4 regions of the Paenibacillus nanchangensis genome follow, and region 2 is predicted to be linked to each of the others. Evidence: predicted binding sites of a transcription regulator. Region 2 holds the regulator's gene; each other region holds the start of a gene.
What was found. The regulator LexA, encoded in region 2, represses DNA repair genes until DNA is damaged. The targets are predictions, from matches to a motif close to CGAACATATGTTCG.

Region 1: addB (helicase-exonuclease AddAB subunit AddB) is a predicted target of LexA. The motif match lies at 3,297-3,310, and genes of this name have one in related genera.
Region 3: ACE6ED_RS10010 (ImmA/IrrE family metallo-endopeptidase) is a predicted target of LexA. The motif match lies at 3,595-3,608, and genes of this name have one in related genera.
Region 4: ACE6ED_RS04610 (DNA polymerase IV) is a predicted target of LexA. The motif match lies at 3,895-3,908, and genes of this name have one in related genera.

The regions. Positions count from the first base shown of each region.
Region 1 is NZ_JBHOFD010000010.1:2,829-10,749, forward strand. It holds gene ACE6ED_RS09255 (Na/Pi cotransporter family protein) at 252-1,250, opposite strand; gene ACE6ED_RS09260 (class I SAM-dependent rRNA methyltransferase) at 1,677-3,050, shown strand; gene addB (helicase-exonuclease AddAB subunit AddB) at 3,394-6,894, shown strand; gene ACE6ED_RS09270 (UvrD-helicase domain-containing protein) at 6,894-7,921, shown strand, end outside.
Region 2 is NZ_JBHOFD010000001.1:7,757-15,677, reverse strand. It holds gene ACE6ED_RS00080 (methionine gamma-lyase family protein) at 1-304, shown strand, start outside; gene ACE6ED_RS00075 (hypothetical protein) at 427-888, shown strand; gene ACE6ED_RS00070 (MerR family transcriptional regulator) at 1,427-1,837, shown strand; gene glnA (type I glutamate--ammonia ligase) at 1,873-3,201, shown strand; gene ACE6ED_RS00060 (L,D-transpeptidase) at 3,422-3,760, opposite strand; gene lexA (transcriptional repressor LexA) at 4,024-4,650, opposite strand; gene ACE6ED_RS00050 (LysM peptidoglycan-binding domain-containing protein) at 4,891-5,304, shown strand; gene ACE6ED_RS00045 (DUF896 domain-containing protein) at 5,414-5,617, shown strand; gene ACE6ED_RS00040 (hypothetical protein) at 5,711-6,229, shown strand; gene ACE6ED_RS00035 (HAD family hydrolase) at 6,259-7,065, shown strand; gene ACE6ED_RS00030 (FixH family protein) at 7,269-7,688, shown strand; gene metH (methionine synthase) at 7,914-7,921, shown strand, end outside.
Region 3 is NZ_JBHOFD010000010.1:173,051-180,971, reverse strand. It holds gene ACE6ED_RS10045 (YjcZ family sporulation protein) at 52-144, opposite strand; gene ACE6ED_RS10040 (WGxxGxxG family protein) at 753-1,175, opposite strand; gene ACE6ED_RS10035 (hypothetical protein) at 1,313-1,492, opposite strand; gene ACE6ED_RS10030 (hypothetical protein) at 1,652-1,810, shown strand; gene ACE6ED_RS10025 (YolD-like family protein) at 1,798-2,133, opposite strand; gene ACE6ED_RS10020 (hypothetical protein) at 2,333-2,605, opposite strand; gene ACE6ED_RS10015 (hypothetical protein) at 2,817-3,353, opposite strand; gene ACE6ED_RS10010 (ImmA/IrrE family metallo-endopeptidase) at 3,696-4,286, shown strand; gene ACE6ED_RS10005 (SOS response-associated peptidase) at 4,294-4,968, shown strand; gene ACE6ED_RS10000 (DMT family transporter) at 5,178-5,507, opposite strand; gene ACE6ED_RS09995 (NUDIX hydrolase) at 5,651-6,313, opposite strand; gene ACE6ED_RS09990 (spore coat protein) at 6,816-7,385, opposite strand; gene ACE6ED_RS09985 (stalk domain-containing protein) at 7,549-7,921, shown strand, end outside.
Region 4 is NZ_JBHOFD010000004.1:225,000-232,920, reverse strand. It holds gene ACE6ED_RS04625 (DegV family protein) at 132-980, shown strand; gene ACE6ED_RS04620 (threonine/serine exporter family protein) at 1,047-1,469, opposite strand; gene ACE6ED_RS04615 (threonine/serine exporter family protein) at 1,521-2,285, opposite strand; gene ACE6ED_RS04610 (DNA polymerase IV) at 2,491-3,753, opposite strand; gene ACE6ED_RS04605 (hypothetical protein) at 4,026-4,226, shown strand; gene ACE6ED_RS04600 (DUF3231 family protein) at 4,454-4,972, opposite strand; gene ACE6ED_RS04595 (helix-turn-helix transcriptional regulator) at 5,316-6,194, opposite strand; gene ACE6ED_RS04590 (glycoside hydrolase family 127 protein) at 6,357-7,921, shown strand, end outside.

The DNA.
Region 1 (7,921 bases), on a different contig from region 2:
TTTCGGAAGACAGAACTTGTTCCGGAAGACAGGGGTGTTTCAGAAAACAAGGCTGTTTCGGAAGACAGGACTTGTTCCGGAAGACAAGGTTTGTTTCAGAAAACAAGGTTTGTCACAGAAGCTGGGGTGTTCCCCGATTACGACATTTTTTGCGGGAAGCCGGCAGGTTTAATGTGGAAATGGCGTCGTTTAGAGTATAATAATACAGCGAACGTTACGGGAGCCGGATTTCTTGCGGGACATGGAGATTTTTAGTGCCGCAGCCGGCGGTCGATCCGGTCCCAAACGGGCAGATAGCACAGCGGCAGGGCAAGCAGCGAACAGGCCACGTTAAAAATCGTCTGCGCATGCGCCACCTGCGCGCCGGCTCCGCCGCCAATCCAGGCGGCAATCTCCTGCAGCACGCCGGTCAGCGGCAGGAACAGCAGCGCCCCGCCTGCGTTCAGCGCCACATGCGTCCAGGCGACGAGCACGCCGGCTTTTGTGCCGCCGATCGAGGCGATGACCGCTGTGGCGCAGGTGCCGACATTGGCGCCCAGCACGATGGCGATGCCCAGTTCCGGCGGGAGCGCGCCGGAAGCGGCGATGCCCATCGCCATGCCGATGACGGCGGAGCTGCTGTGCAGCACGGCGGTCAGGACCGCGCCGGCGGCGAGTCCCCACAGGCTGCTCGCGGCGGCCCGCTCCAGGAACCAGCGGAACATGCCGCTGTCCTGGAGTGCCGGTCCGACCGACTGCATGACGGCGATGCCGAGCAGGACAAACGCGAAGCCTGCCGCCGCCAAGGCGATGAACTGCAGGGGCGCGGACAGCCGGCGCAGCGTATCCCGCGCGCGGGAGCCGGACGGCGGCAGCTCGCCGCCCATAACCGCCGCCGCCCAAAGCGTGGCCGAGGCGGCGAGGAGGTGCGGGGCCATCCGGCCGAGATTCAGCCCCGCCAGCTCGGTCGTCAGGCAGGTGCCGATGTTGCTGCCGAGGATGATGCCGAGGGTGCGGGCGTAGGTCAGCAGCCCGGCGTTAACCATCCCGATCGTCAGCACCGTCACGGCCGTGCTGCTCTGGAGCAGCGCGGTCAGCAGCGTGCTGGAGATAAGGCCTTTTAGCGGAGTGGAGGCGGCCGCTTTCATGCCGCGGTCCAGCAGCGGGCCGGCGAGCTTGGACATGGCCGTCTCCATCAGCTTCATCCCTGCCAGGAAAATCACGACACCGTAAAGGACGGGGAAGAGAATCTCACGGATGAAAGTCGGCATGATCAGGACTCCTTTCGGTGAAAGCGTCGGCTGAAATGGTTTTTTGGACAATGGTCTGCGGCGGTTTCTGCACACGACCGGCAAGACGTGGACGTGCAGCCTTCTGCTGCCCCTACCTAGAAACGAAGGCAGGTACACTTAAGAACAAAAGGACAACCCGGGTTTGTACACCCAATATATGAGCGCTCGGGCCGGGCCATGACAGCAAGTCCGGCTGCGGCGCGGAAGCGGTGAACGGCGAACAGCGAACAGTGAACGGTGAATAGTGAGCGGTGAACAGCGAACAGCAACAAGTACACGAGAACAGAATTACGAAGATATGGACGACGACGATAAGAAAGACGCAGAACAAGACAGTATGAACAAGTCAGCAAGAACAGAACCGTAAGAACAGAACCGTAAGAACAGAACAGGAGTGGATCAATCGTGGCAGAAGTTATTTTGCAGCGCGCCCGCAAGAAAAGGCTGGAGCAGGGGCATCCCTGGGTATTTGCAACGGAAATCGCGGAAATAAGAGGAGAAGCGGAGCCGGGAGAGCTTGTTCACGTGCATAATCATCAAGGCCGGCATTTGGCAACAGGGTATTATAACCCCGCTTCGCAAATCCGGGTTCGGGTCGTGTCCAGCTCCCCGCTGGCCGAAATGGATACGGCGTTTTTTGTTGAGCGGTTCACCCGCTGTCTGCGGCACCGGGAGCGGTTTTTGCCCGGAGCGGACGCGTACCGGCTGGTTTACGGGGAAGCGGATTTTTTGCCGGGACTGATTGTTGACCGGTTTGGCGATGTGCTGGTGGTGCAGCTGCTGACGCTCGGAATGGACAAGCGGCGGCAGGAAATCGTGGAGGCGCTGGTGCAGGTGGTTGGGCCAAAAGGTATCTACGAACGCAGCGACGTCTCCGTCCGCGAGCTGGAAGGTCTTGAACAGACGACCGGCGTGCTGTACGGCGATTGCCCGCGTCATGTGACGATTACCGAAAACGGGTTGAAGCTGGTCGTTGACATCGAACAGGGGCAAAAGACTGGTTATTTCTTCGACCAACGCGAAAACCGCGCGTCGATTGCGCCGCTGATGACCGGCTGGGGCGAGCGGAGCGGCATTATGCTGCAGCCGGTTTCGGATGCGGACGGTACGGTGCGTGAGGCGCCCGTTAACCGCAACGGCAAAGAGGTCACTTTTCCATACTGGGACGGGGCAACGGTGCTGGAGTGTTTTTCCCATACGGGCAGCTTCACGCTGCATGCCTGCAAATACGGCGCCAAAAAAGTCACCTGCCTCGACGTATCCGCCCATGCGATCGAAAGCGCAAAAACGAATGTCGAGCTGAATGGCTTCGGCGATCGGGTTGAATTTGTTGTGGACGACGCATTCCAGTATCTGCGCAATCAGGTCAAAGGGCTGGAAGAGCGGAACGAACGCTCGGGCCAAACGGAAAAGGCCGATACCTCAAAGCCGATGACCGCCGGAGGCGGACGGACGTGGGATGTCGTTATTCTTGATCCGCCGGCTTTTGCCAAATCGAAGAACGCCGTAAAAGGCGCCTGCCGGGGCTACAAGGACATTAACCTGCACGGCATGAAGCTGGTGAATGAAGGCGGCTATCTCGTGACAGCCAGCTGTTCGTACCACATGCGGCCTGAGCTGTTCCTGGAGACGATTCAGGAAGCGGCCAGAGATGCGGGCAAAGTGCTCCGTCTGATCGAATGGCGGGCGGCCGGCAAAGATCATCCGCAGATCCTCGGCGTGGACGAGGGGCATTATTTGAAGTTCGCGATTTTTGAAGTGCGCAGCAGGGAAGAGTAGATCTTTCGGCCGCATCAATAATGGACGTTTCATTTTTCGGCCGCATCCAATGACGTATGCTTCATTTTCCGACATGCATCGGAAGGTTTGTTTTCCGACATGCATCAACGGACGGGTCGTTTTTCGTCATGCATCACGGAGGTCGTTTCATTTTCCGTCACGTATCAAATACAGGGTCTGGTGTTCCGTAATGGGCGCCGGCCTTTTTTTGTCCATGTAAACGATCGATACGTAAACTCGTTCCAACAAACATATGTTCTGTTTTGGCCTGTCCGCTTATGGTATAATGGTCGGAGATTGTAAATTCGGATCAGGAAATGAACCGTCGGAAGGAGTTCTCAAGATGTCTGTAGCGTTCATGCTGGGCCGTTCGGGCAGCGGCAAAACCACATTAATATGGGAGCGGATCGCGGCTGAGCTGAAGCGGGAGCCGCTGGGCCCGCCGATTCTTCAGCTGGTGCCGGAGCAGGGCTCGTTTCAGGCGGAGCGCGGGCTGCTCGCTCATGCGGGTTTGAAGGGCGGCGTTCGTGTGCATACGCTTGGTTTCTCGCGGCTGGCCCACCGGGTCAAGCTGGAGACGGGAGGCAGCGGAGCGGTGCCGATTACCGATGAAGGCAAAAAAATGCTCATCTACAACATCATCCGCCGCCGCAAAGACGAGCTGAAGCTGTTTGGAGCTTCCGCCGACCGCCCCGGCTTTGTGGAGCGGCTCAGCCGCCTGCACACCGAGATGAAGCGCTGCTGTCTCGGTTCGGAGGATGTGCAGGGACAATTTGAACAGCTGCGCTCGGATGCGGAGAACAGTCCGATTTTGATGAACAAGCTGGAGGACCTGGGCGTGGTGTTTGCCGAACTGGAGCGGGAAATGTCCCAGCTGTACATGGATGAGGAGGACCGGCTTGGAGAGCTTGCCGCCAATATACCGGACTCCGATTTGATCCGGAATGCCGAGATTTGGGTGGACGGGTTCCACGGGTTTACACCGCAGGAATTCACGGTACTCCGCCAGCTGATGCTGCATGCCGCAAAAGTCACCCTCTCGTTAACGCTTGACGGCCGGTATGCCGGTGGCATCCAGCCCGGGGAGCTCGACATGTTCCATCCGGCAGCCACCTCGTACGCGAAGCTGCGCGGGATGGCGGAGGAGATTGGGGCCGATGTCGAAGAGGAGATCATCGCTCCCGATCCGCTGCCGCGGTTTAGCGCAAGTCCGGGACTCCGCCATCTGGAGCGGGGCTTTGAGCGGCGGCTCGTCTGGAGCGGACCGGATCCGGGCGACGCGGGGATTACGCTGCATGCCGCCGCCAGCCGGCGCGCGGAAGCGGAAGGGGCGCTGCGCGAGATGATCCGGCTGGCACGCGAGGAAGGCGCGCGGTACGGTGAGATGGCGGTGCTGGTCCGGAATCTGGAGGACTATGCCGAGCTGTTTGAGACGCTGAGCCGCGATTATGGCGTGCCCTGCTTCATTGACCGCAAGGTGGGCGAGCTGCATCATCCGCTGGCCGAGTTTATCCGTTCGTCGCTGGACGTTATCCGCCGCCGCTGGCGGTACGAAGACGTGTTCCGCTGCGTGAAGACCGATCTGCTGCTGCCGGAAGACGGCAGCTTAAGCCGGGCGGATATGGACACGCTGGAGAATTACGTGCTGGCCTGCGGCATCCAGGGTTACCGCTGGACGGACGGCCGCTCCTGGCGGGGCATCCCGAGCTTGTCGCTGGAAGGCGAGCGCGTGACCGACCCGGAGTTGATGAACCGGATCGAACGGTGCCGGGAAGCGGTGGTCTTGCCGCTGCAGGCATTTGAGAAGCGGGTGAAACGCAGCAAGACGGGACAAGACCTGTGTGCGGCGGTGTTCCGCCTGCTCGAGGAAACCGGCGCAGCCGGCAAGCTGGAAGAGTGGAGCCGGAGCGCACAGCTGGAAGGCCGCGCCGGAGCTGCCCGCGAGCACCGGCAGCTGTGGGGCGCCGTGCTGGATCTGCTTGACCAGATTCACGAGATGATGGGCCGCGAAGCGATGGACTTTGACCTGTTTGCAGGCGTGCTGGAGACCGGTCTTGCTGAGCTGCGGCTTGGTCTTGTGCCGCCTTCGCTGGACCAGGTGCTCGTCGGCAGCATGGACCGGACGCGGACGGCAGATGTGAAATATGCTTTTGTGCTTGGCGTGAATGAAGGCGTGGTTCCGGCGCTGCCGCAGGAAGACGGCATTTTGTCCGATCCCGAACGGGAGATGCTGGAGCGTTCGGGTATGGAGCTGGCGCCGGACTCGTCGCGCCGGATGCTTGATGAGCGGTTCCTGGTTTACAACGCCCTGACGGCGGCCAGCCGCAGACTGTGGATCAGCTACAGCCTGACGGATGCGGAAGGACGGCCGATGCTGCCGTCCGAGGTGATCCGCCAGGTGCGCCGGATGTTCCCGTTTCTGAAGGAACGGCCGCTGGCGGCGCTGCCGCTGCCCGGCGAACCGGACGAGGAGCAGACGGAATTTGTCAGCGGCCCGGCGGATACGCTGCGGCTGCTTGTCGTTCAGCTTAGACGGTGGAGGCAGGGCGAAGACATCCCCGCCCTCTGGTGGGATGTGTACAACTGGTTTGCTTCCGATCCTGAGTGGAAGCCGAGGCTGGAGCGGCTGCTGCGTTCGCTGTTTTACCGCAACCGGGGAGTGAAGCTGCGCCGCGAGACAAGCATGAGGCTGTACGGCGGACGAACGCTGCGCGGCAGCGTGTCGCGTATGGAGCGGTTTGTTTCCTGTCCGTTTTCACATTTTGCCTCGTACGGGCTGCGGCTAAAAGAACGCCAGCTGTACCGGCTCCAGGCGCCGGACATCGGGCAGCTGTTCCACGCCGCCTTGAGCGAGATGGCGCTCAGGCTGAAGAACGAAGGCCGCGGCTGGGGCAGCTTGTCGCCGGAGGAATGCCGCCGGGAAGCGGATGCGACGGTCGACCGGCTGTCGCCGATGCTGCAGGGCGAAATCCTGATGAGCTCAAAGCGGTACGGCTACATCACCCGCAAGCTGAAGAACATCGTCGGACGGGCTTCGGTCATCCTGGGCGAGCACGCCCGGCGGGGCAGCTTTGAGCCGATCGGCCTGGAGCTGGACTTCGGGCCAGGCAAAGAACTGCCGCCGCTGCGCCTGACGCTGCCGAACGGCTGTGTGATGGAAGTGGTGGGCCGGATCGACCGGGTGGATATGGCGGAGGGTGAGAACGGCGTGCTGCTGCGCGTCATCGACTACAAATCCAGCCAAAAGGATCTGAAGCTCCACGAGGTCTATTACGGTCTTGCCCTTCAAATGCTGACTTATCTGGATGTCCTGCTGACCTATGCCGAGGAGTGGATCGGCCGGCCGGCGCTGCCTGCGGGCACGCTGTATTTCCACGTGCACGAACCGCTGCTGTCGGCGGCAAACGGCATGGACCGGAGCCAGGCGGAACAGGAGCTGCTGAAGCGGTTCAAAATGAAAGGGCTGCTGCTTGCCGACAAGGAAGCGGTTGGTCTGATGGATACGGGACTGGACAAAGGACATTCGTCCATTGTCCCGGCAGCGGTCAAGAGTGACGGCAGCTTTTACAGCAGCTCGTCGGTCGCTACGCCGGAGCAGTGGAACCGGCTGCTGACCTCGGTCCGGAGCACAATTAAGGACATCGGCACCCGGATCACCGAAGGCGATGTGGAAATTACCCCATACCGGATTCAGCAGGAGACGGCCTGCACATTTTGTGCGTTTCGTCCGGTCTGCCAGTTTGACGAGGCGGTGGAGGGCAACGGTTATCACCTGCTGGGCAAACCCGGCAAAGAACAAATCTGGGACCTGCTGTCCCGCGGCGAAGGAGGTCAACCGTCTTAATGAGTACTTTAGAGAAACCGGCAGGGAGCATATGGAGCGACGATCAGTGGCGCGCGATTGCCGAAAGCGGAGACGACATCCTCGTGGCCGCGGCGGCGGGCTCGGGCAAAACTGCAGTGCTGGTGGAGCGGATTATCCGCAAAATCAGCCGCGAAGAGAACGGGTTCAGCGTTGACCGGCTGCTGGTGGCGACGTTCACCAAAGCGGCGGCGTCCGAGATGCGCCAGCGGATCCGCGAAGCGCTCGACCGCGAGCTGGAGCAGAACCCGGGGAATGAGCATCTGCAGCGGCAGCTGGCGCTGCTGGGGAAGGCGTCGATTACGACGCTGCACTCTTTTTGCCTGGAAGTCATTCGGCGTTACTATCAGCTTATTCCGCTGGACCCTGGCTTCCGCATTCTGAACGAGCAGGAAGCGGAGATCATGCGCCAGGAGCTGCTGGAAGAGCTGTTTGAGGATAAATACGGGGAAGCCGGGGAAGACGGCGTGTTCGTGAAGCTTGTGGACTGGTTCAGCGGCGAACGCAGCGACGATGCAGTCCATGCGCTGGTCCAGCGGCTGTATAATTTTGCCCGAAGCCACCCCTGGCCGGAGGCGTGGCTCCACGAGACGGCGGATGCGTTTATGCAGCCCGATACAGCGGCGCTTGGCGGCACGGCCTGGGTGAAGAGTATCCTTGGCGAAGCGGAGCTGAGTCTGGCCGGCGCGGCCGCCCAGTTGGAACAGGGTATAAGACTGGCTTTATCGCCGGGCGGTCCCGCTCCATATGCGGAGACGCTCTCCGGCGATCTGGCGCAGGTACAGGCGTTTCGGGAGGCGATTGCACAGCGGCCTTGGGAAGAACTGTACGGGTTGTTTTCCGGAGCCGCGTTTGGCAAGCTGAAGCCGGTTAAGAAAGACACGGCCGACCCCGAGCTGCAGGCAAGTGTCAAGGAGCTGCGGGAAAGCGCCAAAAAAACCGTAACCGAGCTGCAGACAACCCTGTTTGGCCGTCCGGCGGACGCTTTTCTTGAAGAGATGCGGGAAGC
Region 2 (7,921 bases):
CGATTTGATTCAGGCGGTCGCGTTCGACGGATCGGAGTCTTTGATTGCTTTTGTACAGGGTATCCAGCGGGCGGCCGCGGTGGACAGCCATGTTGTGCCGGAGCCGTGGGATATGCCTGGTTATGAACATCCGGTCATTATGGCGGCAGGCACCTTCATTCAGGGCGGAAGCCTGGAGCTGTCGGCCGATGCGCCGGTTAGAGCGCCTTATATCGGATATATGCAGGGCGGATTAACCTATTCGCATGTAAAATACGGCGTATTGATGGCGCTGCAGTGTATGAAGGAACGGAACCTGCTATAGGCATACTGAACCATCATTTGTGTTTTTCTCCACCCGCATTCGTACAGGCACCCCTTGGAGCAGTCTCATAGAATGTATTATCTTCCGGAAGATAATATATTTGAAAAAGAGGTGCGTCTTTCATGCCAATCGTATTTTTGGATTCCAGAGTGTCGACCGCTCTCGCAAGCTCGACGGGGACTACAGCTCTCACCACTGCTCCCTTTTTGCTTGGCGACATCGGACTTCAAGTCAATGAAGTCCTCGGAACTCCTAATGAAGGTGACGTCCGGGTCGAACTGATGGGTTCGGTAAATCTTACCGGCACTCCTGCGAACCAGGTCACCATCACAATCGAACGTAACGGCACGGGCACACCAGGTACAGGTACCGTGATTTACACGGCTGTGGTTGACTTTGGCGCCACCGGGAACAATCTGATTGGGTTCTCCGCTGCCGACTTCCATCCGCCGGTTCCGACTACAGGAGCTAACATCGGCCAGCTTCGTTATACGATGTTTGTTGCGGACACAAGCACTGCAGCGGCTCCCATCACGATTGTGGGTCCGGTCAACTTTAACGGCCTTGCTCAAGCCGGCCAGTAATGTTTTTTGATGCCGGTTCATGTCTGGTCCGCGGACACTGGAGATTGAATGGAGCATCAACCTATTTTTGAAGGGGAACCCTGCGTATGCAGGGTTCTTCTTTTTGACTTATTGTGTGAATTTGACATGGCTGGTGCCGGTGTTCTCATTTAAACAATCGTTTGGAATTTGCCGCACATTTCGTAATTTGCTGCGAATTTCGTAACATGCTGCGCAAATTGGGAACTTGCAGTTCATTTCGTAACATGCTGCGCCTATTCGGAACTTGCAGCTCATTTCGTAACTTGCTGTACACACGGTGTAACCCTTTATTGAGGCGACTCTCAGATGAGTGGGAATTTTCCTGCCTGCTTTGATTGTCTCATTCGGGATATGATATACTGCGAGAGACGAAATTCCACGTAGCTTACGCCTGAAAGTGCATAAACTGGCAGAAGGTAAAATAAACTTGTGAGTATATCTTACATACCATTGACACGCTGCATACACCAAATGTACAATGAGGGTAGAAAAAGATCATTGGAAGGTTGGATGAGTCATGGGAGATGAAATCCGCAGAAATATGGCGCTGTTCCCGATAGGGATTGTAATGAAGCTGACCGATCTTTCGGCGCGTCAGATTCGTTACTATGAACAGCACAGTCTGATCGTTCCCGCACGGACATCGGGTAATCAGCGTTTGTTTTCCTTCAACGATGTCGAACGGCTGCTGGAGATCAAGGCTTTAATTGAAAAAGGCGTCAACATTGCCGGAATCAAGCAGGTCATGAATCCGGTATCCAAAGAATCGGAGGAAGCGACCGTCATCACGCCGGATACGGAAGTCAGACGCAGAGAGCTATCCGAAACCCAGCTTCACCGTTTGCTGAAGCAGGAACTGGTTTCCGGAAAAAGACCGGGACAAGTCTCATTGATTCAAGGTGAATTATCCCGGTTTTTTAATAAATAATAATTATACCGATAGCGTGAAAGGGAGAGGGTATTGTGAGCTATACTAAAGACGATATTTTGCGGATTGCCAAAGAAGAGAATGTGCGTTTTATCCGTTTGCAGTTTACTGACCTGCTTGGCACGATCAAGAATGTGGAAATTCCGATCAGCCAGCTGGAGAAAGCGCTTGATAACAAAATGATGTTTGACGGCTCTTCGATTGAAGGTTACGTGCGCATCGAGGAATCCGATATGTATCTTTATCCTGATCTCAGCACCTGGGTCATTTTCCCTTGGTTTGCAGAAGATAAAGTCGCCCGCTTGATCTGCGACGTCTATATGCCTGACGGCACTCCGTTTGCCGGCGATCCGCGCGGCATTCTGAAGCGCTGCCTGCAAGAAGCGGAAGAAATGGGCTTTACGGCCATGAATGTAGGTCCGGAGCCGGAATTTTTCCTTTTCAAGACGGACGAGAAAGGCAACCCGACTACCGAGCTGAACGACCAAGGCGGATATTTTGACCTGGCTCCGACGGACCTGGGAGAGAACTGCCGCCGTGAGATCGTTTTGACATTGGAGAAAATGGGCTTTGAAATTGAAGCCTCCCACCATGAGGTAGCTTCCGGTCAACACGAAATTGACTTTAAATATGCGGATGCCATTACTGCGGCCGACCAGATCCAGACGTTCAAGCTGGTGGTTAAGACGGTAGCGCGCCAGCACGGATTGCATGCTTCCTTTATGCCGAAACCGCTGTTCGGGATTAACGGCTCCGGTATGCACGCGCACCAATCCTTGTTCAAAGGTAATGTGAACGCATTTTATGATGAAAACGATACCCTTGGACTCAGCGATACAGCAAGATACTACATGGCCGGTATTCTGAAGCATGCCCGCGCTTTTGCGGCAATCACGAACCCGACCGTTAACTCTTACAAACGCCTTGTTCCCGGTTATGAAGCGCCATGTTATGTGGCTTGGTCAGCCAGCAACCGCAGCCCGATGATCCGGATTCCGGCATCCCGCGGACTGAGCACCCGGGTTGAAGTGCGCAACCCCGATCCGGCAGCTAACCCGTACCTGGCTCTAGCGGTAATGCTGAAAGCAGGTCTCGACGGCATTAAACGTCAGTTGGATCTGCCGGCTCCGATCGACCGCAACATTTACATCATGTCCGAAGAAGAGCGGATTGAGGAAGGTATCCCTAGCCTGCCGTCCGACCTGAAGGAAGCGCTGAATGAAATGATCCGCAGCCAGGTGATTACGGAAGCGCTCGGCGACCACGCCCTTGCACACTTCTACGAACTGAAAGAAATCGAGTGGGATATTTACCGCACCCAGGTTCACCAATGGGAACGCGATCAATATCTGACCTTGTACTAAGATGGAGAACCCTTGGGGCCGTAAGGCTCCGGGGGTTTTTTGTTTGTGGGCGCGGGCATTGAATCAGGGCGGTGCTTTTTACATGCCCACAAAATGCCTATAACAAACATTTATCATGCTTTAGTCTTCAAGCGGAGTGGGAAAATAGTCAGCATTTCAGCATGATAGCAAAAAAAGCCATAATAAAAGCCGTGGGAATTGCTTCACGGCTTTTTTTGAATCACTGCCGGATCGTTACTCTCGTTTGGAGCGGAACCAGATCCTTCAGTTGAAGCACATCTTCGTTGTACATCCGGATGCAGCCTCTGGAAACCTCTTTGCCTATCGATGAGGGATCATTGGTTCCGTGAATGCCATAATGAGGTTTGGATAAGCCCATCCAAAACGCCCCGTAAGGGCCACCGGGATTGTCCAGCTTGTTAATAATCGTATATTCGCCTTCCGGGGTCCGGCTTAACATCTTGCCGATTCCGATAGGAAATCCCCGCACAACGGTATTATGATCCAGCAGATACAGCATCCGGTCGGATAAGTCGACGATAATCCGGTAATTCGGCATGGTCTCATATCACTCCTCGGCATAGATTATGAACATGTTTCTAATGCTTCATATTATGCAGGGTACCTCCTTGGGATGTACCCAAATCTTATGGGAGCCGGGGTCTAAATTGCTATCCTGCTATCCTGTTATCCTGGTATCAGATGCTTCCCCGTTCTTCGGTAATGATCCTCCTAATCGCAGTCTTAAATCCCCCTAAACACAAAGAACCGGGCGTTCCGCAATTAATGTGCGAAACGCCCGGTTCTTCCCTTATATAAAACTCAGTGAATGTCACGGAACAGCCCGATGACCTTGCCGAGAATGCTGACCCGGTTCAAACGGAGAGGCTCGTACGATGGATTCTCCGGCTGCAGGCGGATGTGGTCGCGTTCCTTGTAGAAGGTCTTGACCGTTGCTTCGTCGTCTTCCGTCATAGCTACAACGATATCGCCATTATCGGCAGTTTGCTGTTGACGGACAATAACGTAATCTCCATTCATAATTCCGGCTTCGATCATACTGTCGCCGGATACCGACAGCATAAATACTTTGTTGTCGTTGACGAAATGGGTAGGAAGAGGGAAATAATCTTCAATGTTCTCGGTGGCCGTAATCGGCACACCCGCTGTAACTTTGCCGACGACAGGTACACGGGATACCGTGCTGGCAAAGTGATGCACATTCTCCGATTCTTCCTGGCCAAGAAGCTCGATGGCGCGAGGTTTGGTCGGATCACGGCGGATCAGGCCTTTCTTCTCGAGCCGGTCCAGATGGCCGTGCACCGTAGAACTGGAAGCCAGTCCGACAGCTTCGCCGATCTCGCGCACAGACGGAGGATAGCCCTTGCTGCGGACTTCGTTACGTATGAATTCCAGGATCGCCAGCTGACGACTCGAAATCTTTGACATCGGAATACACCCCATATAGTAATGTTTGGGAAAATTATATCATAGAACCTCCGTTCGTACAAACATAAGTTCTAAAATAGGTTTTGAAAAAACAGGCAGCCGAAAACCTAAGCAGAATGCGGTGTTTTCGCCGCTTAAAAATAAAGGGAACAATTGTTCGAAAAAACCTATTGATCGAAACACATGTTCGTGTTATATTATTTTTCGAAAGAGAGAACACACGTTTGGAGGGTGATCTTGATGTTAAAATACAGTACTTATCGCAGCATTTATGAGAATCAGAATGAAGTGCGTTCCGGCGGCCAAAGCGCCGCGGCTATCGGGACTCCCGCTTCCTCCTATAACATGGTGAAATGGCTGGAGAGCGCGAGAACGCTGCTCACCGAGAAGGGATTAAAGATTGTGCTTCTGTTTGTCCTTGTTCTTGCCGGATTGTCGCTGGTGGGCAATGTGTTCGCCGGACCGGTATCGATGGCGAAGGAAGGCAAGCGGGTTGTCGTGTCGAGCGGGGATACGCTTTGGGAAATTGCCAGTGTACATAAACCGGACAATATGCGGACTGCAGTATATATAGAAGGAATTAAGCGGGCAAATGGCTTAAACGGCAGCGAGATTCGGACGGGGGATATTTTAACACTGCCCGTCTATGATTAAATAAGAACTAAAGTGGTTTATTTCGGATAAGAGCTTGTAAGGGGCACACCTTGACAAGCTCTTTTTCTCATGGCAAAGTTAAACTGACTGATAAGGGAAGGGTGAACGCATGAATATAGATGAAGTGGTCGACCGCATCAACGAATTGGCCCGCAAGCAGAAATCCGTCGGCCTGAATGAAGAAGAGCTTGCCGAGCGGGCGAAGCTCCGCGAGATTTATTTGGGCAACATCCGGCGCAATTTCCGCGCCCAGCTGGATTCGATCGAAATTGTGGATGGGAACTCCGGAGACGACAAGCGGCCTCAACACTGACGCTTGTTTTCTTTTTTTGCCCGCCGGCTCCCGGGATGACCGGCTGCTGGCCATATGTCAGGAGATCATGAAGAAGAATTAGGGGGAAACGCGATGGCCCGTTCTTGGGAAAGAATGGTTCAAAAAAACTCACAGCAGTTGAACAAACAGCGCAAAAAGCAGGGGAAAGACGGCATTCACGCTGTTCGGGGGAGTCAGGATACCGAAATCTTTAAAGGCCGTAACTTTATCCTGCCCATAACACTGGTTGGTCTTGGCGTGTTGTATTGGCTGATCGGAACGGTCGATCAGCAGCGCGGCAACGGTTCACTGATGAACTGGCTGGGTGTGGTGCTGTATTTTGCGCTGGCGGCGATGATTTTTTTCCGCAAGCCTTATCTGAAAGTGGAACGCAGCCGGCTGTCCACCTTCAAGTTCAACCGGGAACGCATTTTGCACACTGGCGATATTGAGAAAATTTCTGTCTCGAAGGGTGCTGTGGTAATCCATCACAAGGCCAAACGTTCGAAATGGGTGTTCTCCCGCTTGACGAACCGCTTTAATACGGAAGCGATGGGGGAGAAACTGGAATCGTTCGCCAAGACCAACAAAATTACGTTTGAGAGAGAATAATTTCGCCTAGGGAGAAGGAGCTGCCGAACATGACGATTGAAGCCGTTTTGTTTGATTTGGACGATACGCTGCTGTGGGACGAACGCAGTGTCGAGGAGGCTTTCGCCGCTGCAAGCCGGGCGGCCGGTCCGGAAGTGAATCCGGAAGAACTGCAGGCTGCTGTGCGCAGGGAAGCGCGCGCATTGTATGAAACCTATGAGTTTTATCCCTTTACCCAAATGATCGGTATTAATCCCTTTGAAGCGCTGTGGGGGCATTTTACCGGAGGCAACCAGCCCGAATTCCGGCAGATGGAGCAGCAAGCCCCGCTGTACCGCAAGGAAGCTTGGCGGCGTGGACTGGCAGCGGTTGGTGTAGAAGATGAAGCGCTGGCCGAGACGCTGGCTGAACGTTTTGCCGCGGAACGCAGAGGTCTGCCTTATATGTATGAAGAAACGATTCAGGTGCTCGAACAGCTGCATGGCAAAGTGAAGCTGCTGCTCTTGACCAATGGCTGCCCGGTACTGCAGCAGGAGAAGCTGGACAGCGTGCCTGAACTGACTCCTTTTTTCGACCAAATTGTGATTTCCGGCACGTTCGGGAAGGGGAAACCGGATGTCTCGATTTTTGAACATGCGCTGCAGCTGCTGGATACCCGGCCTGAACACGCGGTTATGGTCGGGGATAAGCTGTCGACAGATATCCGGGGCGGACTTGCTGCAGGGATGACCACCGTCTGGATTAACCGGACGAACCGTCCGGAACACTCCGGCATCAAACCGCATTACCGGATTGCGAGTCTGTCTGAGCTGCTGCCCTTGCTTGATCAGATGGAAGTCCGTCAGTCAAACCTGTAGATCAAACTGGGCAAGCCTTGTTTTCCCTGTTGGGAGGACAGGGCTTTTTTGTTATGAAGACTTATGACAATGACTTTCTTCATATTTAATAACATGAATCGTAAGCTTTTTCGTCAATTTGGACGCAATCTATGTATAATGGAAGAAATGAAAGGCTGCCCTAATCAAAGAGTCGATACATAGAACCGAAGGAGACGGATGATATGAACCGATGGAAGGCAGGATCGCTTGCGCTGTTTCTCGGCGCAGCACTCACTGTTGCCGGGTGCTCCGGAAAAAACTCCCAGGCTGCGCATGAACATATGGCGGACCTCTCCATGGACCCGATCAAAGTGGAGCTAAGCTTGGAGCCCGCTGCTGCAAAGGTTAATGAAACCGTGCGGCTTCAGGCGTTGGTTACTCAGAAAGAAGAGCCGGTTGATGATGCAAAAGAAGTGACGTTCGAAATTACGGGACCGGACGGCACAGCGGATTCCATAGAAGTGGAAGGGGAACGTCAGGAAGGCGGTACCTACACTGCGGAATATACGTTTGATGCCGCAGGCGAATATAAGGTGACGTCACACGTTACCGCCAGGGCGCAGCATTCCATGCCCTCACAGAAGATCAAAGTTGAACCTTAAACTAAGGGATGGCCGGGACGGCAGCTGATGGATAGCGGGGCGCCCTCTTAATACCTGGGGGTGTCCGCAATGCCGCTGCCTGCGTTGTCCGCAAAAATGACAGCAAAATGCAGGAATTCCAGATGGACAAGCAAGTCTTTCCGAAATCCCTCTATTCTGCTAAACTTACTCTAACGTTTGACATGGAGGGATAGCAAGTTGGTCAAGTTAACGATTGCAGAAGCGATGCAACA
Region 3 (7,921 bases), on a different contig from region 2:
CACCGGAGCCTACGGTTTGTAGGCTCCGTTTTCTTATTCAAGTCCAGGCTTTTAGAACGTTTTAAGAACAATGACCAAGAGAATATAAAGCACCAAAATTACCGTAGTGGAAGTGTATCCGGCAAATCCGCAACCGCCGCTCATCCAAATCCCTCCTCTTCAATTTTCTAATGTATTTTATGCTGGGTTTTTATCTCTGCGTGTACTGACGCCTAGTGCGTTGTGTAAATATCCTGTTTTAGTCGCCCAAAAAGCATGACAAAAAGCGTCCCTGCTTCCGCATGAACGCAGCTTTTGCTCCTAATCATCTGCTTTCTATAGGTTCAACCGTTCAGCCAATGGCCGCCGTATCTTCTGTCTCCCGTATGTAAATCCGTTCTACCATTCAACACCGTATCTTCTGTCTCCCCTATGTAAATCCGTTCAGCCATTCAACACCGTATTTCTTTCTCCCCTATGTGAAGCGGTCTAGCCATTTCCGCCGCCGTATGATGCGCCTTCCGTATGTACAGCCGGGCATGATCCGCCTTCCATTGGTACGCCCGTTCAGCCAATGGCCGCCGTATGTACGCCGGTATGATCCGTGTTTCGTAGGTACGATCGGCCAAGCCATTTGTCCCTGGATCATTTGCCTTCCATATATACAACCGTTCAACCATTAGCCATCGTCCATCTTTTGCGGATGACCACCTAAAAATGCGGCAACCCAGGCAGGGTTACCGCATTTAAATAGGATGTGCTTGCTGCTGCGTTTAACGTTGCGGTTCTTTGTTGCGGTTTCTCATGCCGGCCAGACCGATCAGGCCAAGCAGACCCAGCCAGCCCCAGTCCATGTCGTTATCATTGTTGTTGTTCGCCGCGTTTGCACGGTAGTTGCCGTTGCGGGTCGTGCTAGTCGTGCGGTAGTTGCCGTTATTGCCATTGTTGGTGCCGTTATTGCCATAACCTGTCGTACCGTATGTTCCATTTGTTCCCGTTGTGTTCGTTGTACCGGTCATCCGGTTCATCGTGTTGTCACCGGCGCGGTTGATGGTATCAGCGCCACGGCCCAAGATCCCGCCGTCCTGATTCATCGTTCCCGTGTTGTTAGCTCCCATCCCGCCTGTGCTTGCTGCAAATCCGGCGCCCGCGATGCTCATCGACAGCAGGGTGCTGCACGCAAGACTAATCACCATTTTCTTCAAAACGTTTGGCCTCCCTTTTGTTTTGATTCCTGCGATGATAAGATTCCCCTGCGTCCTCCCTTTTATGCGGCAAAACTTCACGGCATACAAAAAAGCCGCCCAACCGGAGCGGCTCTAAATATGATCGATTACAAGCTGGTGATCAGAAAAACAATCAGTACAAAAATTCCTCCGGCAATGAGCCAGTCGCTGATTTCTCTCCAGATTCCCGGCATTTGTCCCGCCATCTGCTGCTTCTCTCTGTCCCTAAAGCGCATCCGGTCTGCTTCTTCGTCCATTACACTATAAAAAGGCTTCAAATCATACACAGAGCACCAACTCCCTCCATATGATAGCTACATTATATCACCAAAGAAAACGGTTACATATGAAAAACGGCACAGACATTCCTCTTCTCTTCCGTTCCAGTCAGGTGTATGCCGGAGCAAAAAAACGGGGACCCTACCTTCAAAGAAAGGTGGGGTATCATGGACATTCACAGCGACAGCTACGAGGTGGCCGGTCTGGACGAAGATGGGCGGGCGGTGGAAATTATCCGCAGCGCCGAAGCCCGGATTCGCGAGTTAACCGGCCAGCCCGTGACGCTAATCGCCTACGAGAAGACGGGCGAAGCTCAGCAGGGGTAAACGTCGACGATCTCGGACAGACCGATCCATCTCCATTCTTCCGCCCACTGCAGCTTAATTTCCCGCGAGTGGGCGTGAATGGAGGTCACGAACCCGCTTAAGCGTTCATCATCGAACGGGTCGAACAGCACTACCGTAATTTTGACGTGCTCCCTCAGCGACTGGGCCAGCAAACGTTCCATTTCTTCCAGCCTTTGCGGGTCCAGTACCGGCTTCACCCGGCGCGCTGTCTCCCGCTCGTCGCGGATAATCCGGCTTTTGTGTTCGGGCAGCATCATCCGGCTGCTTTCCCATAATCCGTTTCCCTCCAATTTTCTGCCCATTTGCTATTCTCCGTCCTTTCTTTGCATCTTGCGCGTCTGACACCTTACTGCTCCTGGGCTAGGTGCGGGTTCACTGGTCACTGCTCACTGAAAGCCCCGGTACCGTCCAGCCGGCCTTGTTCCATCCGGAGTCATCCAGTTGTATCATTCGGTTGGTATCATTCGGTTGGTATCATTCAGTTGGTATCATCCAGTTGAGTCACTCCAGCCAGTGTCCCTTGCCCCCGGATCGCCTGCTGACCGGCAGCTCTTCCGGCCGCTCCCAAGGTTCCAGCAGCGCCGCCCGTTCTACACGCATTCCCCGGCGCCAGGCGATGTACCGCCGCTCGGCCAGCTCCGACATCCCGGCAATCACATCCGGATACGTACGGCCCGACAGCCGCCGGAGTGTCTGCATATCCGGCATTCGCCGGTAATGCCCGGAATAGTGGTATAAAATGCGCAGCAGCTTGCGTGCCGTATCCCCCAGCATCTCCTTCTCCCCTTTCAGGAAAACAGGAACGTATGTTTGTATTATAACCACCTGTACAAGACATAATCAATGTCAATAATGCCCTGTTCCAGCACGGACTAGCACTCCTGCCAAGTCTATGCCGCCGGACCGGTGCTAGGCCAGCCCCCCTCTGCCGCACGACAAAAAGCCCCACCTGGGTGAGGCCCGTCTCCGCTCCGTATATGTAATTTTACGGCGTGGCGCTTGGTGCCAGCTCTTCTTCGTCAAGGCCAACGGCTGATCTTGCTTCTTTCAGCTTCGAAATGCCGTACAGCATGACAATATCGGCGTTTTTGTTCATTTCGTCAAACTGCTCGGCGGTTACATCCGCGGAGTCGACGCTGTCGGAAGCCTGGGCTTTCAGCTTGTAGGCCTCTTGAAAAGACGTTTTAGCCTCATCCATCAGCTGCTCCACATCGTCGGGCAGACCGCTGTCGACCTCCAGCTTGGCCGCTTTTTCCCGGATGTCGGCTGTAGCCGACTGGAAGCTGTCAATCGCTTTTTCCAGCTCCGTTTCATCGGCTTTGCCTTCCGTATAAGCTGCGATAGTGCCGTTAAACGACTCCAGCGCTTCCTTCCCGGCAACCTCCAATTCCGATACTTTATTGTAAAAATCCTGGACGCTCTCCTGTATCGCTTCCTGGGTATCCAGCTTCGCTCCGGAGTTTCCGCATCCCGCAAGCAGCACCGAAACAAGCAGCAGGGCCGCCGGCACTTTCATCTTCATCTCCATCCCTCCATAGTACAGAATAGAAGCGAATGGACAAAGATGCAACTGAAAAAAACAGGATTAGACAAGAAACGACAGCACCATTCCTATTTTTCTGCGGAAGCGTCATGATTTTGCACTGGGTGCTTACTTAAGTGTAAGATTCAGGGAATTTAGGGCATAACTTGAATCTGCCAAGTTACGCTTAAGGACTGCAGAAGCTGCCCCAAGATGTGCAGAAAAAAATTCGCATAAAGTAGGAACAAATGTTCTGTTTTGTGATATACTTAATTTATCCGCCCTCCTTGGGCTTTTCTTATGGAAACGTAATGCACAACGATCCGTAATGAGGTGATTGCCATGAATACATACTACCAAATGACAGAACTCGAACAATGGACAGAGGACTTGTTCCGGAGGCTGGGGGTCAGCGATCCTTCCCGGATTTCTATCGAGTATTTATCCGAACGCCTGAACATCTGGGTTCATTATCTGGATGTACCCAGCAAAGCCGTGGAAGCTGCAGCGGGAACATACAGCATGTTCCTGGACAGCCGTTTGTCTCCGGAGCGGCAGCGGCTTGATTTTTTGCATGAGCTGTGCCATCTGCTGCGGCATGCCGGGGACGGCACCCTGCTTCCCGGCCGGTATACCCCGGCGCAGGAGGACGAAGCGGACCGGTTTGTGCCGTACGCCGCCATTCCTTTTTCCTTGTTCTCGTCCCTGCCTGTTCCGGACAAGCGGACCGAAGCCATTGGCTATGTAGCGGAGACGTTTCAGGTGCCTGAAGAATTGGCGCTGCACCGGATCGACCAGATTCAGCGGCGGATTTTGCAGGGACAGCTGCTTGCCGTGGCGGAGTCTACCCGCGTAGCGGACAACCGGAACCTCTCTCCCCGAATGGCTTCCGGCGGCACCAGCTTCTACTCCTCCGTTCACAGAAAGGATTGATGCGAAAATGTGCGGACGTTATACCGTCACCGTAACGATGGAAGAACTCCTGCTGCGCTATATGACGGCAGATCCGTCGCTGCTTCCGTTTCTGCCGAAGTTCAATATCGCTCCCTCGCAGCAGGTGCCGGCGGTTATTCATGACGGGACGAAGAACCGGATCGGCCTTCTGAAATGGGGGCTTGTTCCTGCGTGGTCCAAAGACGAGCGTTCCGCTGCGGGAATGATTAACGCCCGCGCCGAGACCCTGATGACCAAGGCCGCCTTCAAGCGGCTGCTACCCACCCGGCGCTGCATCCTGCCGGCGGACGGTTTTTATGAATGGAAACAGGAGGAAGGCGGGAAACGGCCAATGCGGATCGTACTTCGGGAGGGCGGGATTTTTTCGTTGGCCGGCTTGTATGATATTTGGACAGACCCCGAAGGGCGCAAGATTTCCAGCTGCACCGTTATCACCACCTCCCCTAACGAGCTGATGTCCTCCATCCATCACCGGATGCCGGTCATTCTCCGTCCTGAGGACGAACAGTCCTGGCTGGACCGGACCAACCGCGACATTCCCCGGCTGCTGGAGATGCTGAAGCCGTTCGAGGACGGCAGACTGCGGGCTTACCCGGTTTCGCCTGCGGTAGGCAGTGTGAAAAACGATTCACCGGAGCTTATTCGAGAGATTGCCTTGTAAGCTCTGCGTTCTACAGACCCCGGCTCTGGCGCCTGAGGCCTCTACAGCCTTACGGTCCTACAGCCGTGCGGTCCTGCAGCTCATCAACCCTCCGATTCTGCGTGCTACGGCTCTCCAGTCCCGGAGCTCTACAACCCTGCGTTCTGCTGGATCTACAGCCATGCACCCCTGAGTCTCGGATTGCCGGGTTTGCAAAGAGCTAATAAGGATTAGTGAGCCGGACCTTTTAAATTCAGGAAAACTACGCCGGCAATAATCAGGATCAGGCCAACTACGGCCTGCCAGGACAGTACTTCCTTATATACCAGCACCCCGATCATCGCCGTCAGCGCCGTTCCCACTCCAGACCAGATCGCATAAGCGGTGCTGAGCGGCATCGCTTTGAGCGCATAGGACAGCGAATAGAAGGCGATGCCGTATCCGAGGATAACGCCCAGGCTCGGCCAGATCCGGGTGAAGCCATGAGTGCTTTTCAGCATCGTGCTGCCGAACACCTCCGATACAATTGATACCGCAAGAAACAAAAAACCTTTTAACATTTTTTCCTCTCCTATTCCTCATCTTTGATTCTATTTTCCTACTATTCGTTTTTTCTACTATTCGTTTTTTTCTATTATTCTATTCTTCTATTTCTCTATTTTTTCCGTCTCCCCACTTTCCATTTTTTCACTTCTCTAACTTTCTACTTTTCTGCACCCTCGCCTTCAGCTCTCTCCAGCCGGCGAAGTGTATCAAACAGCAGCCGGTAATACGGCTCGTTGTTTGGGGTGAAATCCTGAAGCGTCCAAATCTTCTGCGGATCTTCGAATCCGGGCGGCGCGCTTTCCAGAACCATACTTTCCACCGCGGTTATCCCTTCACGCTCCCCATGGAGCAAAGCCTGGATCTCCGTTAAATTAAACAGGAACAAACCCGACACCTCCGCCGTCTGAACCTCAAAGCTGCCCAGCTTCCGGTCGCACGGATACAAGTAGACATGGTTAAATTCTCGGTCTGTAATAGTCGCCGAGACCACCGTTTCATCCCGGGCAATGCCGCAGTAGATCAGCTCGTTCGGCGCTACCCGCAGTCCCAGCTCTTCCTCCAGCTCCCTGATTCCATCCGCCGGCGTTTCTCCCGCCAAGAGATGCCCGGCGCAGGACGTATCCAGCTTGCACGGGTACGTATCTTTATCCGGATGACGCAGCTGAAATACAATACTCCATTCTCCATGCTCCCCGTGAGTCACTACCCAGCAGTGGAACGTCTGGTGCAACCATCCTTCCGCATGCACCCGCTCCCTGCTTGCCGTCCCTACAACCTTCATCTGTTCATCCAGCACATCCAGCAGTTCTTCCTCTGCCATTCGCTCACTCCTTATCTAGGTCGGCTGATACGCTTATGCAGGTGTTTTTCTTACACACAACCTGGTACCTGTTCTGCTGTTGCTCAACAACGGACACTCCTATGTACTTCCTCCGTACTCTCGCTCTGGCTAAAGTTACGCTCCTATCGTAGCACAAAACGCCAAGTTCGGACCAACGGCCATAACCCATAAACCGCCTGCTGCCCGCGGCCTTCCATGCTTATCTCCTTCCGCACCTCAACCCTGAGTCCCCTACCCTACCCTAATCTACTCTACTCGGCTCTCTGCTCTCTACTCTCTACTCTCTACTCTCTATTCTACTCTCTCTCTACTCTGCTCTACTCTCCGAATATAACCTCCCTTCCAGTCCCGCTAAAAAAAGCCCCGCATCAGCGGGGCAACTTCAGCAATCACGAGGGATAAGATTAGCCTGCTACGGAACCAAACAATGCAGCTGCAGCCTCCCCGGCCGCTTTTGTTAACAAGTCTTCAAAATATCTCTTTAGCTGTACAGCTGACCCGGTTGGTGTTCAGGCACCGGCTGATAGATCTGCTGCATGGAACGCATCGCTGCATCGCTTGCTGGAATCACTGGGTAGAAGCCTTTGCGGGCCATGTACTGCCACACTTCAAAAGCCTGATGCGAGCACATCCGGAAGGCGTCCTCCAGGAAGGTGCGCAGCTGCGGAGTCGAGCATTCAAACGCTGCCCAGGCGTACTCCCGTCCGGCACGCTTCAGCGTCAGCAGGTAGGAGGTGGCAATCGAGCGGTCATCCAGCCGCTGGAGCTGGACCTCCGGCTGCAGCGGCGGATACTGCGGCATCGAAGGCATGGCCGCGGCGCCGGCTTGTGTCATGGAAGGAACGTTCAGCATATCGGGCGAATACTGGCGGTTCGCAAACTCGACTTTCATGTTATAGTCCTGCACATGCACAGCATAATGCCGGGCTACCATACTCCGCAGTTCGGGATCGGTTGCCTGGTTCAGAAACAGAGCCATACATTGGATGGAATTTGTACAGCTGAGCAGCAGTTCATTTAATTCGTGGGCTTCGTGCGATCCTAACATCATGTTGGTGCATCCCCTTTTCATCAATTAAATTACGGTCCATTTCTAACTTGCGCAGCCGTCCTGTTCTGTATTCTCCCTATCGTTGCGGCAACCGCTCTTGTGACATTTAACGTAAAAAAGGTTAATATACAGGGTAAATGCTGGAATAAAGGAGAGAGAACGCATGAAAAAAATGATTGCCGGTCTCGTAGCCGGCCTGTTTATCGGTTCAGCCGGGATGGCTGCCGCGGCAACCATCCCAAGCGTACAAGCCCAGCTCGTTAAATTCGCAATTTGGATCGACGGGGAAAAGCAAGTGCTCAAACACCAGCCGCTCCTGTATAACGGCACGACGTATCTGCCGGTTCGGGACATCAGCGAAATGCTTGGTCTCGGACTGACCTTCAATAACCAGGTCAAATCGATCTCACTGAAGACGCCAGGAGGTACGGCATCCCAGCCATCTACACCTGTCACCCCCCAGCCTCCAAGCAGCGGTACAGGCGGCGCTTCGTCGAATGACGGCGAATATGTGCAGGGCAAGGCTTTTACACTTG
Region 4 (7,921 bases), on a different contig from region 2:
ACCCCGGAACCGGGCAAAATTTGATTCGCCCTATTTGTTTGTGGGAATATAGATAGTAACAACCTTCCGGGGAAGCCGGCACCTGACCGCTGGCCGGGGGAGAGAGCCAAGAAAGAGAGACGTGATGCATCATGAAATCTATCGCATGGGTAACCGACAGCACCAGTACGCTGGACGCGGACTTTGCCAAAGCGAACCATATTTATATCGTTCCGCTCCGGCTGATCGTAAACAACGAAGCATATAAGGAAAACATCGATATTACGGCGGAAGAGTTCTATGAACAGATGAGACGGCATGAGCAGGTCGGCAGCTCTCAACCTCCGATCGGCGAATTCATAGAGCTGTATGAAGATTTAAAAGACAAATACGACGAGATCATCGCTATTCATTGTTCTTCCGCGCTGAGCGGCACCTACCATACCTCCATGCAGGCGGCTGAAATCGCCGAAGCCAACGTAACCTGCATCGACTCTGAAGCCGGAGCGTTTCCGCTCCGCGAGATGATTATGAACGGTGTCGAGTGGCAGAAGCTGGGCTGTTCGGTGCATGAGATCAAGGAACGGATCGAGCAGATGATCCGCGGCATGACTTTTTATCTGATGCCGGCCAGCCTGACCCAGCTTCACCGGAGCGGACGGGTTACGGGGCCCCAGCTTGTGCTGAGCCAGCTGCTGCGAATCCATTTGCTGTTGAAGTTTGATGAGGGGAAAGTCATCGTGGAGGAGAAGATCCGTTCCTTTAAGAAGACGAAACAGCGGCTGCTTGAACACCTGAAAAAAGATTTTGCGCTGATCAAAGACGTCTGCATCATGCATGCCAACAACAAGGAAGAAGCGCAGCGCCTGGAGGACGAAATCCGGGAGATGAATCCGGAGCTGCGGACCGAAGTGATGCCGTTTATTCCGGTAGCCGGTATTCACGCGGGGGAAGGAACACTTGCACTGGCCTGGATTCGGCAGCGTCCTGCTTTTGCCTGAGAAGGGGAAAGCAACTATCATCGCACACTCATTATAAAAAAAGGGCCGTCCCTTCCGGGACCGCCCTTATTTGCGTATACGGCGAAACATTTGCCCGAGCACCTCGCTCAGCACGAGCCCGGTCGCGATGGCGCCCGACAGCATTAAAGCCTGGACGGCAATCTGAACTGCTGTAATGTATTCCTCCTCCACAAATTTGCGCATTGCGTCATAGGCGAGACCGCCTGGCACAAGAGGAAGGATGCCTCCAACACTGAAGATGATGACGGGCATTTTGAACGAGCGGGCGAAAAACTGGCTGACGACTCCGACCAGCAGCGTCGCGCCGAAGGTGGCGACGATCGGCTTCCATTCGGGATCGAGCAGCAGGTACATCAACCAGCCGACCATGCCCGCAAATCCGCACTGCACCAGCGCGCGTCTGGGCACGTGGAACAGCATGCAGAAGGTGGCGGAAGCGAGGAAGCTGGCGACAAGCTGCAGTATCATGGACGGTTAACCTCTTTCTTGTATACAGTGGTGAAGCCGGGGCCCCTGACCCTAGAACAGCGACAGCGCAAGGCCGATACCCGTCCCGATGGCAAAGGCGGTCAGAAAAGCGTCGGCGCCTTTGGATAAACCCGAGACAAGATGACCGGCCATCAAATCACGCACCGCATTCGTGATCAGCAGCCCGGGAACAAGCGGCATAACCGAGCCGATGATGATTTTGTCCGTTTCACGGCCCACTCCCCACTGCACGCTGAAAAAGGCCAGCAGTCCAATCAGAAACGCGGCTGAAATTTCGGCAAAAAACTTGATCTGCACGAGCCGGTGGAGATAGACCGCCGCCATGTATCCAAACCCCGAAACGAACAGCGCCGGCAGCGCGTCCTGCAGGCTTCCTTTGAACATAACGGTGAAGCAGCCGCCCGTAACCGCCGCGGCGGCAATCTGCATCCAGACAGGGTAGACGTGACCCGCCTGGTCCACCGACATCAGCCTGGCGCGGGCTTCGTCCGGTGTGAGCGCCTGCTGGCTGAGCTGACGGGAGATGTCGTTGACGTCGGACACCTTGCGTAAATCGGTCGTCCGGTCGGCGATCCGGAACAGCTTGGCCGGCTCCGTGGGGCTGGTCGCAAACATAATGACGGTCGGGGTGACATAGCTGTGCGCCCCGGGGTAACCAAGCGCGGCCGACATTCTGGACATGGTGTCCTCCACGCGGTAGGTTTCCGCCCCGTTTTGCAGCATAATTTTCCCGGCCAGCAGACACAGATCAACGATATCCCGATCCGGCTCTGCTTGCGTTGCTGGACGTTCCACTGGTCCCAAATCCTCCCCTTGAATGTTATATCTCCGATTGTCGCCCCGAACCGGAAAAAATTCAAGTCCTTCTTTTGCCTGCTGTTAGTTCCGCTTGTCTCTGCCGTTTAAATCCGCTGCCTATGGGCCACCAAACGATACCCCGGCATGGAAGGGGAGGGGGAAAACCGCCTCCCGAAACGAACCGTCCCGGCGCCTGGGGCGCCTATTTGTAGTGCCCGCCGATTTTGGCGGCGCGGTCCTTCATTTGCCCCGCGCCGGTGAAGGAGGCGGCCCGCCCGATGATCGTATCGCCGTATTTCCGCTTGAGGCTGTCCGTAGCCCGCTCCAGCTCGCGGATGCGGGGACGGGGCTCAAACAGGGTCAGCTGGTACTGATTTTCGTCCGACAATCCGGACAAACTGATACCGACCCGGCGCACCGGCTGGCCGTCCCAGTGGCGGCGGAACAGCCGCATGGCCGCTTCGTACACAAGATTGGTGGCGTTTGCGGGGTCCGGCATCGTCTCCTGGCGGGAGAAGCCTGCCGGCCGGTCGAAATCCGCGCCCCGGCAGCCGACCGATACCACGGAGCCGTTTACCCCGAGGGTGCGGCAGCGCCGGCAGACAAGCTCGCACAGCTCCAGAAGGACAATTGAAATTTCCTCCATTGTGCGGTAATCGCGCGGCAGCGTCATCTGGTGGCCGACGCTTTTGGGCGGCTCCTCGTGCGTGTGGGGATTGACCGGACTGTCGTCCATGCCGTTGGCGATGCGCCAGTACAGTTCGGCGTCAATGTCGGCTTTGCGGCCAAAGCGGGCGCGCATACGCCGTTTCAGCTCGCCGAGCGGAAGCTGCGCCAGGCTGCCAATCGTCGGCAGTCCCATTGCTGTGAAGTGGGCGGCCATCCGCCCGCCCACCATAAACAGGCTGCGGATCGGCAGAGGCCAGAGCAGGTCGGGCAGCTGTTCTTTCGGAAGGGTAAAGATACCTTCGCCGTTTTTTTTGGCCCACAGGTCGCATGCCATCTTGGCCGTTACCTTGGAGTAGCCGATGCCCACCCGGGTATACACCCCGGTATCCCTGCGGATCCGGTCCTGAATAGCCGCCGCGATTGCTTTGGGGCTGCCGAACAGCGTCCGGCTCCCGGTCACATCGATGAACTGTTCATCGATGGAGTAGGGCTCAACCAGGTCGCTGAATGTGCGCAGGATATCCGTGATTTGAGCCGAAACATCGATGTAATGCTGCATGCGCGGTTTGGCGATAACCAGGTCCGGACATTTGGCTAGCGCTTCCTGCAGCGTTTCGGCCGTCGTCACCCCGGCCTGCTTCGCCAGGGGGCAGGCGGCAAGCACGATGCCGCTGCGTCTTGCGGGATCGCCCGCCACAACCAGCGGGCGGCCGTTGTACCGCGGATTGGAGGCCTTTTCGACCGAAGCGTAAAAGCTCTGGCAGTCGGATAACATAATAACACGTTCCGTTTTCATTGGAGTCACTCTCCCCTAGCCGAATGTGTCTATAGCGGCTGATGCTTGGTTTTTATTATAATGGGAACATATGATCTGTCTATGTATATTTATTCCCAATCGGCATTGATTTAAGAACAAATGTTTGGTTTAATAATAATACAAACAAACGTTCGCTGTCTTGGTGATTGAACTTGCGAAGCGAGTCCGGTTTCGACGCAGTGATTCAGATATAGAGCTTGAACTGCAATATAAAGGCTCGAACAGTATAAATGAAGGGTGGAGGGATCAATATGCCGTTGAAATATATAGGCTGCGTAATGGAGATTGTATATATGGACAGGGAAGGGAAGCTTACCCAGCGCCGCGTTCGCGTCAATCGGGTGGACGGCGGACTGCTGCGGGCAACCTGCCTGGAGACAAATGGTCCGAGGACGTTTAAGCTGTCCAGTATTCTTGCCTGGAAGCCGGTTCCTCTGCGGAACGCTTCTTGACTTAAGGGAGAAGGGCAGCGTCCGGGTGTTGATCCGGGCGCTGCCCCTAATGGCTGCCGCAAGCAGTCTTCAGCGAAAGGCGCTGCTCTAATGGCTGCCGCAAGCGGTCTTCAGCGAAAGGCGCTGCCCTAATAGCTGCCGCAAGCGGTCTTCAGCGAAAGGCAGAAGCGTAGAGGCATCGGCCCTAAGCCGTGTCGCCTGCTCCGTAGTCCGAGTGGTAGTTTAACTTACGCGTGAACTAACTCGTCGCGTTTCAGTTGAAGCGGAGGAGGAATCAGCCAGCCCTTCTCTTTGTTCAGACGCAGCAGCGACAATCCCGTTGCAGCTTTTACCCCGTGGTACTTCATGAACAGAGCGCCGATATCCTCGCGGATCGACATGCCCATAATTTGGCTGCATTCCACCAAACTCACTGCTACGCTGGCCGACAGGGCTGCGGCGATTTCAGGATCGGAGAAGCGGGCGCCCATCGGGATATCCTCCAGCTTGGCGATCGGACGCTCCGGCAGCGCCGGGGAGGTAGGAATTCCGTTATCGTGCAGAATTTTATCGCACTCTTTGATTTCCTTGCGTGCCTGATCCAGCATTTCGCTGATGACTTTCTTTAATTCCTTGTCTCCGGCGTGATAATGAAACGCCTGAAGCGAGGAGACCGCGCCCTTTGCTTTGGTCGAGTACTGCCAGATGCCGTTAATTTCGCCGTAATGAAGCGGTTCGTCTTTCGGATTGCCATCCAGAATTCCCATTGTTGTTATGCTCCTTTGCAAAGTTATTAGGCCACCGTACAATAGCTTTTCCAGAGGAGGCTTACTTAATGAACACCGTTAGCAGGGAATGAGCGGAAACGGGACCAGACTGTCCGCATCATCCGTACTTGGCAGAGCGGCATGGATGGGTTGCAGAACGGGCCTGGCCGTTTTTTAACCGGGTTCAACCGGGCAAGTTTTTTTGCATCACAAGCCAGGGAATAACACATTTTACAGGTGAACTCCAAGCCAAGCAGGCCTTCGCCGGAATATCGGCAAAGGCCTGCTTGTGTTCTCGCCATAAAGCACGTTATGGAGAATAAGCGGTGGAGAGAAATTGGAATTACCGGGAGTGCCGCCTGCGGAACCGCAGCGGGGAATTGCCCATCCGCTCGGCAAACCGGCGGGAGAAATAAGGCGTGCTGCCAAAGCCCGTGCGTTCGGCGATCAGGGCTACCGGCAGCTCCGTTTTCAACAGCAGCAGCTTGGCCTGCTCCAGCCGGTAATCGGTCAGGTATTCCATCGGAGTCACCCCGTAGACGCGTTTCATACAGCGGGATAAGTAATTGTAATGAAAATGCAGCGCTTCCGACAGCGAAGCGTTAGTCAGCGGTTCGGTGTAATGGCTGCGCAGATAGGCTTCCGTCCGTTCAGCCAGTTCGAGCGCGTGCGTCCGTCCTGAATCGTGGCGGGACAGGTCAAGGGAACGCAATAGTTCTTCAAAGATCCGCTGCTGCTCCCAGACGGCGCTGGAGCGGCGTTGTCCGGCCAGCTGCAGCAGCAGCTCGGCGAGTCCCGTCCGTCCGGGCGTATCGGGACCGGGTCCAGGCCCAAATTGGGGCAGGCGGATGAAATAAGGAGAGACGCCAAAGCGGTCCGTATGGTCCACACGGTTCAGCGGTACGACATCATCTTCTGTCTGCCGCCAATCGCCAATCGTGCGGAAATGAATCCAGGTAAATGACGTCTCTTCCCGGCACGGCTCGGCCGCATAATGATAGCGGTCCGGCAGGAGCAGAAGCATGTGTCCTGCGGGAACCGCCCACCGTTTCTTTTCTTCTCCCATATAAAGTGCGCCTCGCTCGACCAGCAGCAGGTCGAACAATCCGATGCCCGCACGGTTTGGATGCTGTTCTCCGGGCGCATATACCGTCCGTCCGCATTCGATGAAGTAAGGAAAGGGCGGAGCGGCCAAATGGATCAGAGGGGAATCAACGTACATAACAAGAGCCTCCTTAGAGTAAAAACCAGGTCCGATTAACGGGCTCTGAACAGTGTGAAATTAGACAAAAAACGAGTTGAACATTTGGCTGTTTCGTATTTATTTTACACCTTATAATGGGATCTATCGAGGTTCAAATCACGCAGAAAGGAAAGATGCGCAATGGAGAACACCGCGGCAGGCATAACGCCAAACGCCAATACACATGACAAACCGGGAACAGGGATAAACGTCCGGATCCGGGATGAGTTCTGGACCCATTATATCAAACTGGTACAGGAGGTTGTTATCCCGTATCAATACGAGGCGCTGCATGACCGGATTCCGGGCGCGGAGCCAAGCCGTGCAGTGTCGAATTTCGAAATTGCCGCAGGACGCAAGCAGGGCGAATTCGGCGGTTTTGTGTTTCAGGACAGCGATGTAGCCAAATGGCTGGAAGCAGTCGGATATTCCCTGCAGCTGGAACGCGACCCGGAGCTGGAGCGCCGGGCGGACGAATTGATTGCCCTGGTCGGGGAAGCGCAGCAGGAGGACGGCTACCTGAATACGTATTTTACGATCAAGGAGCCGGGCCAGCGCTGGACGAATCTTAACGACTGCCATGAGATGTATGTGGCCGGACATTTTATTGAAGCCGCCGTCGCCTATTACGAAGCAACCGGCAAACGGGAGCTGCTTGATATCATGTGCCGTATGGCGGACCACATCGATTCGGTGTTTGGACCGGAAGAAGGCAAGCTGAAGGGATACGACGGACACCAGGAAATTGAGCTTGCGCTTGTGAAATTGTATGGGCTTACAGGGGAAGAAAGGTATTTAAAGCTGAGCCAATTTTTTATCGACCAGCGGGGGACGCAGCCTCACTTTTTTGTCGAGGAGTGGGAACGGCGCGGAAGAATGACGTTTTATGGCGGGCCTACGAATAAAATCAATCTGGAGTACAACCAATCCCATCTTCCCGTACGGGAGCAGAAGGAAGCGGTAGGGCATTCCGTGCGCGCGGTCTATATGTATACCGCAATGGCTGACCTGGCCCGGCTGACCGGCGATTCGGAGCTGGAGCAGGCCTGCAGGAGACTGTGGGATAATATCCAGAACAAACAGCTGTACATTACGGGCGGAATTGGATCGACCCATCACGGAGAAGCGTTTACCTTCGATTACGACCTTCCCAACGATACGGTATATGCGGAGACCTGCGCTTCGATCGGACTGATTTTTTTCGCAAAACGGATGCTCAACCTTTCGCCGGATGCGCGGTTTGCGGATGTCATGGAACGGGCGCTGTACAACAATGTTTTGGGGTCGATGGCCCAGGACGGCAAGCATTATTTCTACGTCAATCCGCTGGAGGTATGGCCGCAAGCCTGCACCTGCAATCCAGGTAAACATCATGTCAAAGCACAACGCCAGGGCTGGTTCGGCTGTGCCTGCTGTCCGCCGAATGTCGCCCGGCTGCTTACTTCGCTGAACCGGTATATCTATACCGTTCAAGGCGACACGATCTACACCGACCTCTATATCGGCAGTGAACTGACTGCCGATCTGCCGCAGGGAACGGTCCGGGTAACCCAGGTCACGGAATATCCTTGGGACGGCAAAATTGTCATGGAAATCGAGCCGGATCAGGAAAAAACGTTTGGGCTTGCATTGCGGATTCCCGGCTGGAGCGGAAGCGGGATCAAGGTAAACGTCAACGGGGAAGAACTGACCGCCGGGGAAGAATC